2 regions of the Halomonas sp. HAL1 genome follow, and region 2 is predicted to be linked to the other one. Evidence: predicted binding sites of a transcription regulator. Region 2 holds the regulator's gene; the other holds the start of a gene.

Region 1 (7,874 bases), 1.8 Mb from region 2:
CGTGGGTGACACAAATCATCGTCATGCCCTCTTCCGCCAATTCCACCATAACGTCCAGCACCTCTTTGATCATCTCGGGGTCTAGGGCGGAGGTGGGCTCGTCAAACAGCATCACGTCGGGGTGCATGCACAGCGAGCGCGCAATCGCCACACGCTGCTGCTGGCCGCCCGAAAGCTGCCCGGGGTACTTGGTGGCCTGCTCTGCAATGCGCACCCTTTCAAGATACTCCATGGCCAGCGCTTCGGCCTCTTTACGGGGCTTCTTTTGAACCCACATTGGTGCGATACAGCAGTTTTCCAGTACTGACAAATGCGGGAACAGATTGAAGTGCTGAAACACCATGCCGACGCTGCGGCGAATCTGCTCAATACGCTTTACGTCTTGGGTGAGTGGTATACCGCCCACCACAATTTCACCCTTTTGGTGCTCTTCAAGGTGGTTGATGCAGCGAATCAGCGTTGATTTGCCGGAGCCTGAAGGGCCACACACCACAATGCGCTCGCCGCGCTTTACTTCAAGGTAGATATCACGCAGTACGTGAAAATCGCCGTACCACTTGTTGACGTTGCGCATCTCAACCATCAGGTCAGACGCGTTGTTAGTGGCTGCTTGTGTCATGTTGAAATCCTACTCAAAATCGAAAGAAAGCGGCATTAAGCGTTTGGATAAGCCTATTGCTTATGACCAGTATTTAGCTTGCGTTCCAGGTACTGGCTGTAGCGCGACATGCTGAAGCAGAATATCCAGAACACGAACGCGGCGAATACATACCCCTCGATGGAGAAGCCCAGCCAGCGCGAATCGGAAAGCGCCGCTTGCACAATGCCCAACAGGTCAAACAGCCCGATGATCATCACCAGGGTGGTGTCTTTAAACAGTGAGATAAACGTATTGACGATACCGGGAATCATCATTTTCAGTGCTTGAGGCATCACGATGAGCCCCATGCGCTTCCAATACGTCATCCCCAGTGCCGCGGCGGCTTCGTCCTGGCCTTTAGGAATCGCCTGAAGACCACCGCGAATGACCTCCGCCATATAGGCGCTTTGGAACAGCGTAAGGCCGATCAGCGCTCGCACAAGGCGATCCACGCTGAGCTCTGAAGGGAGGAACAGCGGCAGCATCACCGAGGCCATGAACAGAATGGTGATCAGTGGCACACCGCGCCAGAACTCAATGAAAATCACGCAGAAGGTTTTGACGATGGGCATATTGGAACGTCGCCCGAGCGCCAGCACAATACCAATTGGCAGTGCCCCTACCATACCCACTGTGGCTAGCAGCAGGGTGAGCATCAAGCCGCCCCAGCGGTGGGTAGAAACACGCGGTAAATCAAAGTAGCCGCCGTGTAGCAACACGTATGAGATCACCGGGAAAATCAGCAGCGCAAACAACGCCATCCAGCGCTTAAACGGCAGGCGAGGGATCACCATCCAGGCAATAATGCCCGCGAACATGGCAAACACGATGTTGGCGCGCCAATACTCCTCGCTTGGGTAGAGACCGTACATAAACTGGGAGAAACGCGCGTTGACGAATACCCAGCAAGCACCCACCCGGGAGCAGTCTTCACGGCTATCGCCTATCCAATCGGCATCAATGAACGCCCATTGAACCGTTGGCACCACCAGTAGATACAGCACGTACAAGCCCAACAGCGTAAAAATGCTATTAATCGGGCCGTTGAACAGATTGCCACGTAGCCAAGCAAGCGGACCAATCGTGCCTTTCGGAGCCGGCTGCTGAGGTATGGTTTCTTTATTGTGAATCATGGGGTCGCCTCCGGCCTAGCGTTCGACCAGCGCAACGCGAGCGTTGAACCAGTTCATGAACATGGACACCAGCAAGCTGATGATTAGATAAACCGCCATGGTCATGGCAATGACTTCGATTGCTTGACCGGTCTGATTGAGCGTGGTGCCGGCAAAAACCGACACCAGGTCGGGGTAGCCGATGGCGGTGGCCAGGGACGAGTTTTTAATCAGGTTGAGATATTGGCTGGTGAGCGGCGGAATAATGACGCGCAGCGCTTGGGGGATCACCACTAAGCGCAAGACTAATTTGCGCGGCAAGCTAAGTGCCTGGGCCGCTTCTGTTTGGCCGTGAGGAATGGCCTGAATGCCCGAGCGCACAATTTCGGCAATAAACGATGCGGTATAAATGGAAAGCGCCAGCCACAGGGCCAAAAATTCGGGAATGATAGTAATACCACCACCGAAGTTAAAACCACGCAGTACCGGCATTTCCCAAGTGACCGGAACGCCGGTCGCCACCAGTACCAGCAGTGGTAGGCCAAAGATAATCACCAACGACATCCAGAAAACCGGCAGGCGCTTACCGGTGGCTTCGTGGCGGCGCTTGTTCCACATGACTAGCGCAATGCTGGCAATGATCGCCACAACGAAAGTAGCAGGGATCAATCCAAAGCCTGATTCAAAAAGCGGTTGGGGTAAGTACAACCCGCGCACGTTCAGGAAAATGGCTTCGCCAAACGCCATGCTCTCTCTAGCGCTGGGTAAGGTCCGTAGTACCGCGAAGTACCAGAAGAAAATTTGCAGCAGCAACGGGATATTACGAAAGGTTTCGATATAGGCGTTGGCTAACTTGGCAATCAGCCAATTGGGCGAAAGCCGCGCAATACCGACGATAAAACCAATAATCGACGCAGCTAACACCCCAAGCCCACCGACCAGCAGCGTGTTGAGCAAGCCGATTACGAAGGTGCGGCCGTAGGTGCTCTGGGAAGAGTACTCGATTAAGGTTTGACCAATACCAAAGCCGGCTGTGTTGCCCAAAAAGCTAAAGCCTGTGGTGATGCCGCGGGCATTCAGGTTGGCTTGGGTATTGCCGATAATATAGATCAGGAAAGCCGCCACAACGGCGACTAAAATGATTTGAAAAATAAGTGCGCGCTTAGCGCGGTCTCGCCAAAACGGCGGCTTGTGGCCGACGGGGCGAACGTTGGGTCTAACAGACATGGATGGCGTCTCCGCTACACGGAAGGTCAATCAGATGGCCCGCCATGCCCTTTAAACAGATACCTGCAAAGAGAGCGGCGGGCCGGGGTCAAGCGAGACGCTTAGCGAATCGGGGGAGCGTACTGGAAGCCGCCGTCTGTCCACAGAGCGTTAACACCACGCTCGATTTCAAGCGGAGAGCCCATGCCCACGTTGCGGTCAAAGCTTTCAGCGTAGTTACCCACTTGGCTGATGATGTTGTAAGCCCAGTCAGCTTCAAGGTTCATGCCTTCACCGTAGTTGCCGTCTTGGCCCAGCAAACGAGCGATGTTGGGATCTTCAGAGTTAAGCATCTCTTCAGCGTTTTCACTGGTGACGCCGTACTCTTCAGCATTGATCATCGCAAACAGTGACCATTTCACGATGTTGAACCAAAGATCGTCACCCTGACGAACCACAGGACCTAGCGGCTCTTTGGAGATGACGTCAGACAGGATCATCGAGGCAGAAGGATCGTCTAGCTGGATACGCAGCGCTGCAAGCTGAGAAGTATCAGAGGTCAGAACGTCACAGCGGCCGGCTTGATAGCCACCCACGGTTTGCTCAGAGGTATCAAATACGATGGGGTTGAATTCCATGTCGTTAGCACGGAAGTAGTCCGCCAGGTTCAGCTCGGTAGTCGTACCCGACTGGATGCAGATAGAGGCGCCGTTTAGCTCATCGGCACTGGTAATACCCAGATCGCGTGAAACCATGAAGCCCTGGCCATCATAGAAAGTAACGCCGGTGAAGTTTAGGCCCAGAGTCGTGTCGCGCGTGGTGGTCCAGGTGGTGTTACGTGACAGTACATCGACTTCACCAGACTGCAGGGCGGTGAAGCGCTCAACGGCATTTAGAGAAATGTAGTTAACGGCTTCTGAATCGCCGAGAACCGCTGCGGCGACTGCACGGCATACATCAACGTCCAGACCTTGCCAATTACCGTCGTCATCCGGGGCGGAGAAGCCCGGCAAACCATCGCTCACACCACACTGAACGGCGCCACGCTCAATAGTATCTTCTAAGGTGTCGGCTTGAGCAGTCGCCATTCCCGCTAGGCTCAGTGAACCAGCGGACGCCAGAAGCGCTAGGTGTTTTTTATTGAACATTTAGTTTCCCTCGAAGTGATTAAAAACCATCATTAAAATAGTTATGCATGCCGTAGCATGTCACTAAACCTAGCAAGGAAGATGCCAACAAGGGTACAGGCGTGAATTCAGCGCTTTTCAACGCTATTTAATGGATTCGAGACGAACGTCTAGGTGCAAAAAATGTTACCACCCACCTCGCTTTGCACCTTTATAGGGCAAGCTGAGGTGAGCGGTGACAGAAAGTACGCGATGAACGGGGGGGTTATTCGGCCGCGAATGCCTTGCGCATAAACGGAGGAAGGGCGAGCGCGCCGCGATGGGCATCAACGCTGTAGTACTCAAGCGGCAGCTCGTGGCTGGCGGCTGCCTGCTCGCGGAACGCATTCACATCAATGGCTTTACCCGCCAGTGTTACGCTCCACCAGCCTGATGGGTACACCGGCTGCGGGAAGGGCAGCGTGGCGACGCTGTTAAAACCCGCTTCAAGCATATCGTGGCGTAGCTCACGAATGATCGAACCCGTGTGGTAAAGCGGTGACTCGCTCTGTTGCACCATCACGCCGCCGCTTTTCAAAATACGGTGGCAGCGCTTGAGAAAGTCGGTTTTAAACAGCCCTTCCGCAGGGCCGACCGGGTCGGTTGAGTCGATAATCAATACATCGATGCTCTCATCAGGTGCATCGTCTACCCACTTCACGCCATCAGCGAACAACAGCTCGGCGCGAGGATCATTATTTGATGCTACTAACGATGGGAAGAAGCGCTCAGAGGCTTTCGTTACTTCTTCATCGATATCAATCTGGGTAACTTTCTCAACGCCTGAATGGCGCAGTACCTCTTTTAACGTGCCGCAGTCGCCACCGCCGATAATCACCACCCGTTTAGGGTCTTGGTGGGTAAACAGGGCCGGATGCGCGATCATCTCGTGATAGAGGAAGTTATCGCGATCGGTCAGCATCACACAGCCATCCAGCACCATGAGGTTGCCGTAAGTCTCGGTGGCGTAGACCTCTAGGTGCTGGTATTGGCTCTGCACATCCAGCAGCTTTTCAGAGATCTTCAGCGAGAAGGCGCTGCCGTGGCTATCAAAGACTTCGGTAAACCACTGGTCGTCGCGTAATTCGCTCATCAATTGGCTCCTGAATGCGGTGTGTTGGATTGGGTGGGGATATCCCGATGGTATTGCGGGCTAAGTTCGTGCAGCGCCTCCATGAAGGCGGTGACGTTATCCGGGTTAGTAAACTGGCTGATACCGTGGCCCAGGTTAAAGACGTGGCCAGGGCCGTGGCCGTAGCTTTCGAGCACACGGGCCACTTCAGCGCGGATAGCCGAGGGGCGGGCAAACAGTACGTTAGGGTCCAGGTTGCCCTGCAGTGCGACCTTATGGCCAACGCGGGCGCGGGCATCGGAAAGCTCAGTAGACCAGTCGATCCCCAGGGCATCGGCACCGGCGCAGGCGATATGCTCAAGCCACTGCCCGCCGTTTTTGGTGAACAGAATCACCGGCACGCGGCGACCGTCGTGTTCGCGGATCAATCCTGAAACGATCTGCTCCATATAGCGCAGCGAAAACTCCAGGTACGCAGGCGTGGATAGCGCGCCGCCCCAGGTATCAAAAATCTGCACCGCCTGGGCGCCAGCACGAATCTGGGCATTCAGGTAGTCGGTTACCGCATGCGCCAGCGTATCCAGCAGCTGGTGCATGGTATCTGGCGTATCGTAAAGCATGGTTTTCAGGTGACGGAAGTCTTTGCTTGAGCCACCTTCAACCATATAGGTCGCCAGCGTCCAGGGGCTGCCGGAGAAGCCGATCAGCGGCATGCGGCCGTTCAACTCGCGACGAATGGTCGACACCGCACGCATCACGTAATCCAAGTCGCGCTCGGCATCGGGCACGCTCAGTGCAGCGACTTCTTCCTGGGTGCGCACGGTTTTGCGAAATTTAGGACCTTCGCCGGTTTCAAAATAGAGCCCCAGGCCCATCGCATCCGGAATGGTTAAAATGTCCGAAAACAGAATGGCGGCGTCCAGCGGATAGCGCTCTAAAGGCTGCATAGTGACTTCGCAGGCCAGGTCATGATTACGGCACAGATCCATAAAGCTGCCCGCATCAGCACGGCTGGCGCGGTATTCCGGCAGGTAGCGGCCCGCTTGGCGCATCATCCATACAGGTGTGCGGTCAACGGGCTGGCGCGCTAATGCGCGAAGGAAACGGTCATTTTGTAACGGTGTGGTGGTCATAAATACTTGCTCTTAAGAAATTTGCCCGCATCGTACTTGAAGCAGTGCTTGGGGTCGTATTTGAAATCGTATGTGAGCAATTGTACTTGAAGATAGGCGCTAGGGCGGCGTAACCGGTGGCAAAAATCGTCGCACCCGATCAATTTTTCTCCTCTAATTAGCCAACTTTAGCTGCGTTGCCATCGTGAGGCGGGCGCCGCTTCCTGTTAGAATACTTGCCCATTTTGCCAACACTGGTGTGGTTAACTGGTTTGGTCAATCAGCGAGGTAACCTGTGACCATTCGCTTTATTGCCGCTTCCCAACTGCCCACCCCCTGGGCAACCTTTACGATGCATGGCTTCGAAGATGAGGCCACTGGCAAGGATCATATCGCCTTAACGCTGGGTGATGTGACTGGCGACGTACCGGTACTGGGGCGGGTACATTCTGAATGTTTGACCGGCGATGCGCTCTTTTCCATGCGCTGCGACTGCGGCTACCAGCTGCAGGAAGCGCTCAAACGTATCGCGGAAGAAGGGCGGGGCGTGCTGTTTTATCTGCGCCAAGAGGGCCGTGGCATAGGCCTGTTAAACAAAATTCGCGCTTATCACTTACAGGATCAAGGGGCAGATACTGTCGAAGCGAACGAGCAGCTCGGCTTTGGTGCTGATATGCGCCGCTACGACCTGTGCGTGCCGATGCTCAACCATTTAGGTATCACCTCACTAAGGTTGATGACCAATAACCCGCGCAAAGTGGATGCCCTCACCCGCGACGGAGTGAACGTGGTGGAGCGCTTACCGATCACCACCGGCCTGAACCCCCATAACGAGCAGTACCTTGCCACTAAAGCGGGCAAGCTCGGCCATATGATGGCCCTGGATGACTTTACCCAGGCCAGCGATGTGGATATTGAGCGTAAAGGGTAACTAACAACAAACTAGCAACGCGTGATGCTTAATCGGACTCGGAAACTTGCTTTTTTTTAAGCTTTTTTGCCCGGCAACTGAGCTATGTTGATACATAGCAGGATGCTAACCCAGGGGTATAAAGGTTAAGGAGAAGCGACGATGAAAGCACTTTGCTGGCATGGTAAAAACGACGTTCGCTATGACACGGTACCGGATCCAGAAATTGAGCACCCACGCGACGCTATCGTTAATGTAAGTAGCTGTGCTATTTGCGGCTCTGATCTCCACCTTTACGATCACTTCATACCGGCTATGGAGTCGGGAGACGTGCTTGGCCATGAGTTTATGGGCGAAGTGATGGAGGTAGGCAGTGAAGTAAAGAATTTAAAGGTAGGTGATCGTGTCGTAATTCCCTTCACTATCTTTTGTGGTGAATGCGAGCAGTGCCAGCGTGGCAATTATTCAGTCTGTGAGCGCTCTAATCGCAATAAAGCATTGGCCGATAAGGCGTTTGGGCATGGTGGTGCGGGATTATTTGGCTATTCCCATCTCACTGGCGGGTACGCAGGCGGCCAAGCTGAATTTGTCCGGGTACCATTTGCTGATACCACCCATATTAAAGTGCCCAGTACCCTCACTGACGAACAAGTACT
Region 2 (7,874 bases):
GTTTGCCCTGCTCGCGCTCCCGCTGGGCGTTGCGAATTAATTGACGCAGCGTTTGGCGGTCCGCATCGGGATGCTCCGCCATGAACAGGTCAACAGCATCATCGCCTTCGTCAATTAAGCGTTCACGCCATTTTTCGAGACGGTGAAACGCGTGGTCGCGCTGTTCCTGCTCTTGATCAATGGAGTCGAACACGCCTTGGATGGCGGCGAGGTCCTCTTTACGGATAAGTTTGCCGACGTACTGCATATGGCGGCGGCGGCCTTCATGAGAACGAATGCGCGAGGTTTCCTCGATAGCGCGCAGCATATCGTCAGAAAGGGGAAAGCGGGCGCGCTCTGCCGGTCGCATAGCGATTAACGTTTCCCCAAGTGCCTGTAAGGCATGCATTTCGCGTTTGAGTTGCGACTTGCTTGGGCGTTCTTCCTGCTCTTCTACTTCAACGGGGTCGGGACGTTGCTTACGCATAGTGTGGCTCACAGATAAAATTCGTTGCGGCATTATACCAGCTGCGAGTACAACATTGATTCGCCGAAGACATTCTCTTGGAGACATTCGGTTGAGAAAGGAGGCCATATGGCACAGGCATTTGATGCATCCGCGCAGCAGTCGTTACTAACCGCGCGGGCCGAAGAGGCGCTAGCGTTGGCAAAGCGCTTGGGCGCGGATGCTGCCGAAGTAGGCGCAAGCGTCGATCAGGGAATAGGTGTTAGCGTACGCCAGGGTGAAGTTGAGACGGTTGAGTTATCCCGTGATCAGGGCATCGCCGTGACGCTTTACGTAGGCCAGCGTAAAGGTAGTGCCTCATCAACGGATGCTAGCAGTGCCTCGATCCAGGCTGCGGTAGAAAAAGCGCTGGCGATTGCCCGCTATACCGGAGAAGATCCGGCCGCCGGGTTGGCCGATGCATCGTTGATGGCCACCGAGTTACCCGATCTGGAAGTGCATTACCCCTGGGCACTCACAACCGATGAGGCGATCGAGCTAGCGCTTGCTTGCGAGCAGGCGGGGCGTGATGTTGACGGTATCTCTCAGTCGGATGGCGCATCACTTTCGAGTGGCGAAGGCGTGCGCGTTTATGCTAATAGCCACGGCTTTTTAGGCACCCAAAAGGGCAGTAGTCACTCTCTTTCATGCATGCTGATTGCCCAGGATGCGAGCGGTATGCAGCGCGACTACGACTACACTTCTGCACGTGATCCCAAGGCACTGCGCGACCCCGCTGCAGTAGGGCGCGAAGCTGCCGAGCGTACGCTGCGCAGGCTCGGCGCAAAACGTCCGCCCACGGGTACCTTTCCAGTGCTATTTGACCCGTCGCTGTCCAGTGGCTTGATTGGTCATTTACTGAGTGGTTTAGCCGGTGGTGCTTTATATCGCCAAGCCTCGTTTCTGTGTGACCGGCTTGGCACGCCGCTGTTTCCCGATTGGTTCAGCCTTGAAGAACGTCCAATGGAAATCGGTGCCACAGCGAGTTCGCCGTTTGATGGCGAGGGCGTGCAAACCCGTAATAATCGTTTTATCGATCAGGGTAGCATTGCCAGCTATATGCTCTCTTCCTACAGCGCTCGTCGGCTGGGTATGCAAACCACGGGTAATGCCGGTGGGGCACGAAATGTGCGTTTGGTGGCACCACTGCAATCCCGTGACAGTCTATTAAAAGAGATGGGCCGGGGGATTTGGGTAACCGAGCTGATGGGGCAGGGCGTTAACGGCGTGACCGGTGATTACTCACGTGGCGCTGCAGGGTTTTGGGTAGAGGATGGAAAAGTACAGTACCCGATCGAGGAGTTTACGATCGCCGGGAACCTGGAGCGGATGTTTGCCGGGTTAGTGGGGATTGGCGATGACACCGATACCCGTGGCAGTGTTCACACGGGTAGTTGGTTAATTGATGCCATGACCGTAGCGGGAGATTAAAAGCTACTGATCTTCTTCAAAACGAGCATCGAACAGCGCTTGAATAGCATCAAGCGCCTGTTCGGCGTCATCGCCTTCAGCGTTGATGGTTAGCTCGGTACCGCAAGGGGCGGCGAGCATCAGCAGTGACATGATGTTGGCGGCGTCAGCGACCTGTTGCTGTTTTTGAACACGTATTGTCGCCGTGAACTGTTGGCCGCATTTTACCAGTTTGGTCGCCGCGCGTGCATGCAGGCCGCGTTGATTGGTAAGTGTGAGAATTCTTTCTGGCACCCTGGTTCCTTTTCGCCGAGTGGTGTCATTAATGGATAGAAGCGCTTAAGAAGTTGCTTGCTGCTCGTCGGTTTGGGATGTGCTGGCGGGCGGAGCAGCTAGCTGTTCATTTAATGTGTACTGCAAGCCTAACTCGCGATGACGTAATTGAATTTCGCCCATACTGTGTACTAATCGCTCTGCTAGCTGTTCGACCATATAGACCGAGCGGTGTTGCCCACCGGTGCAGCCAATCGCGATAGTCATGTAGCTACGCTGGCTATCTTGGTAAGCGGGCAGCCAGCGCTCAAGCCAAGCCTGAATATCGTTAGTCATGGCGTCTACGATAGGATAACCGCTTAAGAAGGCCACTATGTTCGCATCGCGGCCTGTGAATTGGCGTAGCGTTGGGTCCCAATATGGGTTTGGCAGGCAGCGCACGTCGAAAACCAAATCAGCATCCAACGGTACACCGCGCTTATAACCAAACGACTCAAGCGTCAGCGTGAGCTTGTCGCGCCGCTGATGGGCGACTTGGTCGGTAATGCGACGACGCAAATCGTGAACTGATAGCCGCGAGGTATCGATCAATAAATCGGCTAGATCACGAATGTCGAGCAGCGTTTCTTCTTCTTTATTGATAGCCTCTTCAAGCGTCATTTCGCTATCGCGCGTCAGCGGGTGCCGCCGCCGTGTTGCGGAGTAACGCTCAAGTAAGATGCGCGCATCAGTGGTCAGATAGATCACTTGAAAATCAATTTTACGTTGCCGCAAATCCTCTAATAAAGAGGGCAGTCGTGCCAGGGCGCCAGGCAAGTTACGGGCATCAATACTGACCGCCAAATGGGCGCGGTCGCCCTGGTCGCGTAATTCGTCCACCAACGACCCCAGCAACATGGCAGGGAGGTTATCAATCGCATAGTAGCCAAGATCTTCAAGCGCTTGTAAGGCGATAGATTTACCTGACCCAGAGCGGCCGCTAATGATCACAAGTTGCATAGAGTCTCTCTTTGCTTTGATCAAGCTGCGTTAAGGGTGGCGAGCGCAAAACAACCTGCCGTTGAGTACCGCTTGGCAGGTTTAGGCTTTCAGGAGGTTGTTTGCTCACGAATTTTAGCGGTAAGCAACTCAAGTAGTTCGCGCTGGCTGCCTGCTTTACGCAGTTTCTGACGCGTATCCGCATCGTTCATGATGGTAGCTACCTGGCCGAGCAGAGAGAGATGTGTGTCATCAGCCTCTTCTGGAACTAGCAATACAAACACCAGATCCACCGGGTCGCCGTCGATAGCATCAAAATCAATCGCTTCTGCGAGTTTTAAAAAACCAGCAATCGGGGCCGAGCAGTGAGGACTACGCGCATGGGGAATAGCCACGCCGTTACCAATCCCGGTACTGCCTAAGCGCTCACGGCCAATTAAACGGCTAAACACTTCTTGGCTGTCCAGACTGGGGATATTTTGGGCAATAAAGGTGCTGAAAAATTCCAGCACCCTTTTTTTGCTGCCCCCGGGTACGTCAAAGAGAACCCGTTCCGGGGGGAGTATGGTTTCCAACGTCATTGAATTAACGCACGCCTGCGCCTTGGGCGCGAGCTTGTGCTTTTTCCTTATGTTTAACGAGTTGCCGATCAATTTTGTCCGCTAATGCGTCAATAGCGGCGTACATATCACTGTCTAGGGCTTCCGCATGTAAATCAGCACCTGCTGCGTGCAGTGTACAGGCGGCCTGCTGGCGCTCTTTCTCCACAGATAAGGTGACTTGCACCGTGGTTATGTTGTCGTAATGGCGCTCTACACGTTCAAGCTTTTCGTTGACATAGTCACGCAAGGCGTCAGTCAGTTCTACGTGATGACCAGTGATATTAACTTGCATTGACGTACTCCTTATCCATCGGACTGTACTTCGATTGTAACCCTTTTTGCCGCGTTGCAAAGCCCTTGTCGAGAGTTTCCCTAAAACGTTGATTTGTGCTAGCGCAAACGACGTCGCTCGCTAGAGGAGGGAATGCCCATGGCTTCACGGTATTTAGCCACCGTTCGACGCGCTACTTGAATTCCCCCCTCTCCTAATAGCGTGACTAAGCGGCTATCAGAAAGCGGCTTGCCTGGCGGCTCCTCTTGAACCAATTTCTTAAGCCGAGCGCGGATAGCGGTGCTTGAATGGCTGTCTCCATCCTGGCCGCTGACTTGGCTTGAGAAAAAGTATTTGAGTTCAAATACGCCGCGAGGCGTATGAATAAATTTCTGAGTGGTTACCCGGGAAATAGTCGATTCGTGCATTTCCACGGCCTCGGCGATATCGGCCAATATGAGCGGCTTCATGGCTTCTTCGCCGTGTTCTAAAAAGCCAATTTGCCGGGTGATAATCTCGCGTCCAACGCGCAGTAGCGTATCGTTGCGGCTAGAGAGGCTCTTGATCAGCCAGCGTGCTTCCTGCAAGTGTTCTTTTAAAAACTGATTGTCCTGACTTTTATCCGCACGCTTTATTAAGCTTGCGTAGTCGGGCTGAATGCGCAGCCTTGGCAATGCCTCAGGATTGAGCTCTAAGTGCCAGCCTTCGTGGTCATGGCGTACGACCAGGTCGGGCGTTACATAACTATCATCGGTATCGCCATAGGCGCTGCCCGGGCGTGGATCAAGGCTACGAATGAGGAGAATGACATCAGCCAGCTGGTTATCATCGAGTCCCAGGCGGCGTTTTAGTAAGCGCATGTCATCTTTGCCGAGCGCTTCCAGAAACTGCCGTACTAAGCGGCGGGCAGGAACCAGCAACGGCGTATCATCGGGAAGAGTGGCCAGCTGCAGCATCAGGCACTCCCGCAGGTCGCGGGCGAATATTCCTGTTGGCTCAAATTGCTGAAGCTTAAGCAGAATGGTTTCTACTTCGCGCTGGCTAAGCCCGTCGATACCTTGAGCGCGAAGCCCTTCACGTATGTCGTTGAGCGGCTGAGTTAAATAGCCATTAGCATCTAACGCGTCGATAAGACTTTCTGCGACAAGTTGCTCTCGCGCGCCAAAATCAGTCATGGCTAGCTGCCACAGCAAGTGCCCATGAAGACTCTGGCCAGCCGCTTGGCGCTCAAAATCAGGTCCTTCGCTGCTGGTGCCACCGTGACTGCCCATATCTTGGTAGGTATCAGACCAGTCACTATCTACCGAGAGCTCGGTGGGAATGCTCTCTGACCACTCTTCCTCTTTGGGCTCGCTGACAGCCTGTTCGCCAAATTCATCCTCTTGTTCCAGCATGGGGTTGGCATCTAGGGCCTGCTGAATTTCTTGACGTAAGTCCAGCGTTGATAGCTGTAACAGGGCAATGGCCTGCTGCAGCTGAGGTGTCATGGTCAGCTGTGTGCCCATGCGCAGTTGAAGAGAAGCTTTCATGACCATCTGAGAACCACTCGTTAATCAGAATGCTCCACCCTAGTGCGAGTAGGTCTCAGGTGCAAGTGCAATAAGCATGCCATTGGTAGTAAAGTTGTTGTAGAGCGCTAATTAGAAGTGAAAAATAAGCTAGAGGCGGAAATCAGCGCCTAAATAAACCTCCCTCACTTTCTGGTTAGTGAGTATCGAGGCTGGAGAGCCGCTGGCGATGATTTGACCATCGCCCACGATGTAGGCGATATCACAAATATCCAGGGTTTCGCGAACGTTGTGGTCGGTAATCAGTACGCCGATGTGGCGCTGCTTTAATGCCCGAATAATGGTTTTGATCTCGCCCACCGAAATGGGGTCTACGCCAGCAAAGGGCTCGTCCAGCAGAATGAATGCGGGTTCTGTCGCCAGTGAGCGAGCAATCTCCACACGCCTGCGTTCACCGCCTGAAAGGCTCATGCCCAGGTTGTCGCGAATATGGGTAATGTGAAAATCTTCAAGTAGCGCTTCCAGGCGCTGCTCGCGGTCGCTACGGCTGAGTTCTTTGCGTGTTTCGAGTATCGCCATAATATTATCGGCAACCGATAATTTACGAAAAATAGACGCTTCTTGCGGAAGGTAGCCGATACCCGCCGCAGCGCGTTCATGCATTGGGGCGCGGGTTAGATCTACATCGTCGATACCCACTTTGCCAGCATCGGATTTCACCAGCCCCACAATCATATAAAACGAGGTGGTTTTGCCCGCGCCGTTAGGGCCCAGTAAGCCCACGATGCTGCCTTGGGAGATCTCTAAATTGATGTCTTTAACGACTCGACGTCGCTTATAGCTTTTGGCCAAGTGATGGGCATATAGGGTTTTGATTGGCGCAGTGTCTGTAGTTGCCAAGGCTTGGCTCCCTATTGTTCAGGCTGAAGGGTCATACGTATGCGCTGGGGCTCGCTGCCGTCAACGTCAGAGCGTGCTTGAATCACTTCACGGTCAATAAAATACTCAAGGCGCCCGCCGGTGAACGTATCCTCGAGCTGGATCAGCTCGGCTTGGTCAATCAGCTCTACGCGGCGCTCAGCGACGTGATAAATAATCCGTCGCGCCCAGCCTTCAGTGGGGCCATCTTGGCCTTCAACTTGATGACGCAGGTAGGCGCGTTCGCCGGTGGATGTCGCTTTCGATAGTTCGCCAGCCTCGTTGCGTTCGATCTCTACCCGTTCGCCTCGCAACTGCATTTCGCCTTGGCGAATATCTACATCCCCGGTGTAAACGGCGGTGCCCGCCCGCTGGTCCAGATCTAAGCGGTCGGCTTCTACTTCTACAGGGGCTTGTTGTGACGTTTGGGCCATTGCCGATAACGGCATCGTGAGGGCAAAAAGAGTGGTGGAGAAAAGGGCTGTATAAATAATGGCTTTCATGGCGGCTCCTCTTAAGGTTGCGTGGCCGGGGGGTGTGTGCCGCGCACATTATCATTTAGGCGGACCTGGCTGGTGTTAAGCCACGCGTCCATACGTGAAGCGCTCATTTGCTGGGGTGGTTGCTGCAGTAATACCGGTGTTTCACTCCAAGCATGTTGATTAAGGCCATCATAATGCAATAGCTCGGTATCAAGCTGCCAGCCTTCATCCGGGGCGATCAGTCTGGCCGAGCCAGACATCAGCAGGGCCTGTGTAACAGTGTTGAGCGTGCCTACTTCGGCGCTAGCCAGCCACTGACGATTCTCACTATCATACAGTACCGCTTGAGGTTCTTCCGTCCAGGTTTCGCTTCGCTGCGGCGTATGAATAAGCCGCGGCGTTTTTAGCGACTGCATAACGTTGCCGTTATCGCCGAACAGGGTGATTTCAGCATTTTCCAGTACGTGGCCTGGCTCTTGAGCCTGCGCGTCGGGATCGATGCTAATGTCTTGAGGCCCGCGGGGGTCAAGCCATACCAATAAAGCCCCTAAGGCAATCACCAGTCCGGCTAACCAGATGCGTACTTTAAAGCGTTTAACCATTTAATTGCGGCCGTGCAGGTAGGTGTCGAGCACCGCGCTCCAGTGCCCTTGAGCTTCAAGCAGCGTATCGCAGATTTCGCGGACGGCACCGTGGCCACCTAGACGTTCCGTGGTCCAGTCGGCGTGGGTATGCATGTAATCGGGCGCATTAGGGACGGTAATGCCGACGCCGCAACGCTTAATAGCGGCCAAGTCAGGTAGGTCGTCACCACAGTAGGCCACCTGCTCTAACTCTATATCGAGACGCTGGCAAAGCCCGCGCAGGATGGCAAGCTTGTCTTCACAGCCTTGATGGACCAGGTCGATGCCCAGTGATGCGGCGCGCTGGCTCACCATGGGAGAGTCG

Evidence for each region. The regulator sigma-54, encoded in region 2, starts transcription at its own class of promoters, with help from an activator protein. The targets are predictions, from matches to a motif close to TGGCACNNNNNTTGCTNT.
Region 1: a site for sigma-54 is predicted at 4,176-4,193, ahead of Q3Y66_RS18685 (amino acid ABC transporter substrate-binding protein). Genes of this name have one in related genera too.

Annotation. Positions count from the first base shown of each region.
Region 1 covers NZ_CP130610.1:4,024,198-4,032,071, reverse strand. Annotated here, with positions in the region: gene Q3Y66_RS18700 (amino acid ABC transporter ATP-binding protein) at 1-619, opposite strand, end outside; gene Q3Y66_RS18695 (amino acid ABC transporter permease) at 673-1,773, opposite strand; gene Q3Y66_RS18690 (amino acid ABC transporter permease) at 1,789-2,979, opposite strand; gene Q3Y66_RS18685 (amino acid ABC transporter substrate-binding protein) at 3,081-4,106, opposite strand; gene speE (polyamine aminopropyltransferase) at 4,351-5,217, opposite strand; gene hemE (uroporphyrinogen decarboxylase) at 5,217-6,329, opposite strand; gene ribA (GTP cyclohydrolase II) at 6,604-7,239, shown strand; gene Q3Y66_RS18665 (zinc-dependent alcohol dehydrogenase) at 7,381-7,874, shown strand, end outside.
Region 2 covers NZ_CP130610.1:1,552,132-1,560,005, forward strand. Annotated here, with positions in the region: gene yjgA (ribosome biogenesis factor YjgA) at 1-466, opposite strand, end outside; gene pmbA (metalloprotease PmbA) at 575-1,915, shown strand; gene Q3Y66_RS07295 (HPr family phosphocarrier protein) at 1,919-2,188, opposite strand; gene rapZ (RNase adapter RapZ) at 2,234-3,166, opposite strand; gene Q3Y66_RS07305 (PTS sugar transporter subunit IIA) at 3,256-3,726, opposite strand; gene raiA (ribosome-associated translation inhibitor RaiA) at 3,731-4,039, opposite strand; gene Q3Y66_RS07315 (RNA polymerase factor sigma-54) at 4,138-5,553, opposite strand; gene lptB (LPS export ABC transporter ATP-binding protein) at 5,677-6,426, opposite strand; gene lptA (lipopolysaccharide transport periplasmic protein LptA) at 6,438-6,947, opposite strand; gene lptC (LPS export ABC transporter periplasmic protein LptC) at 6,959-7,528, opposite strand; gene Q3Y66_RS07335 (HAD family hydrolase) at 7,529-7,874, opposite strand, start outside.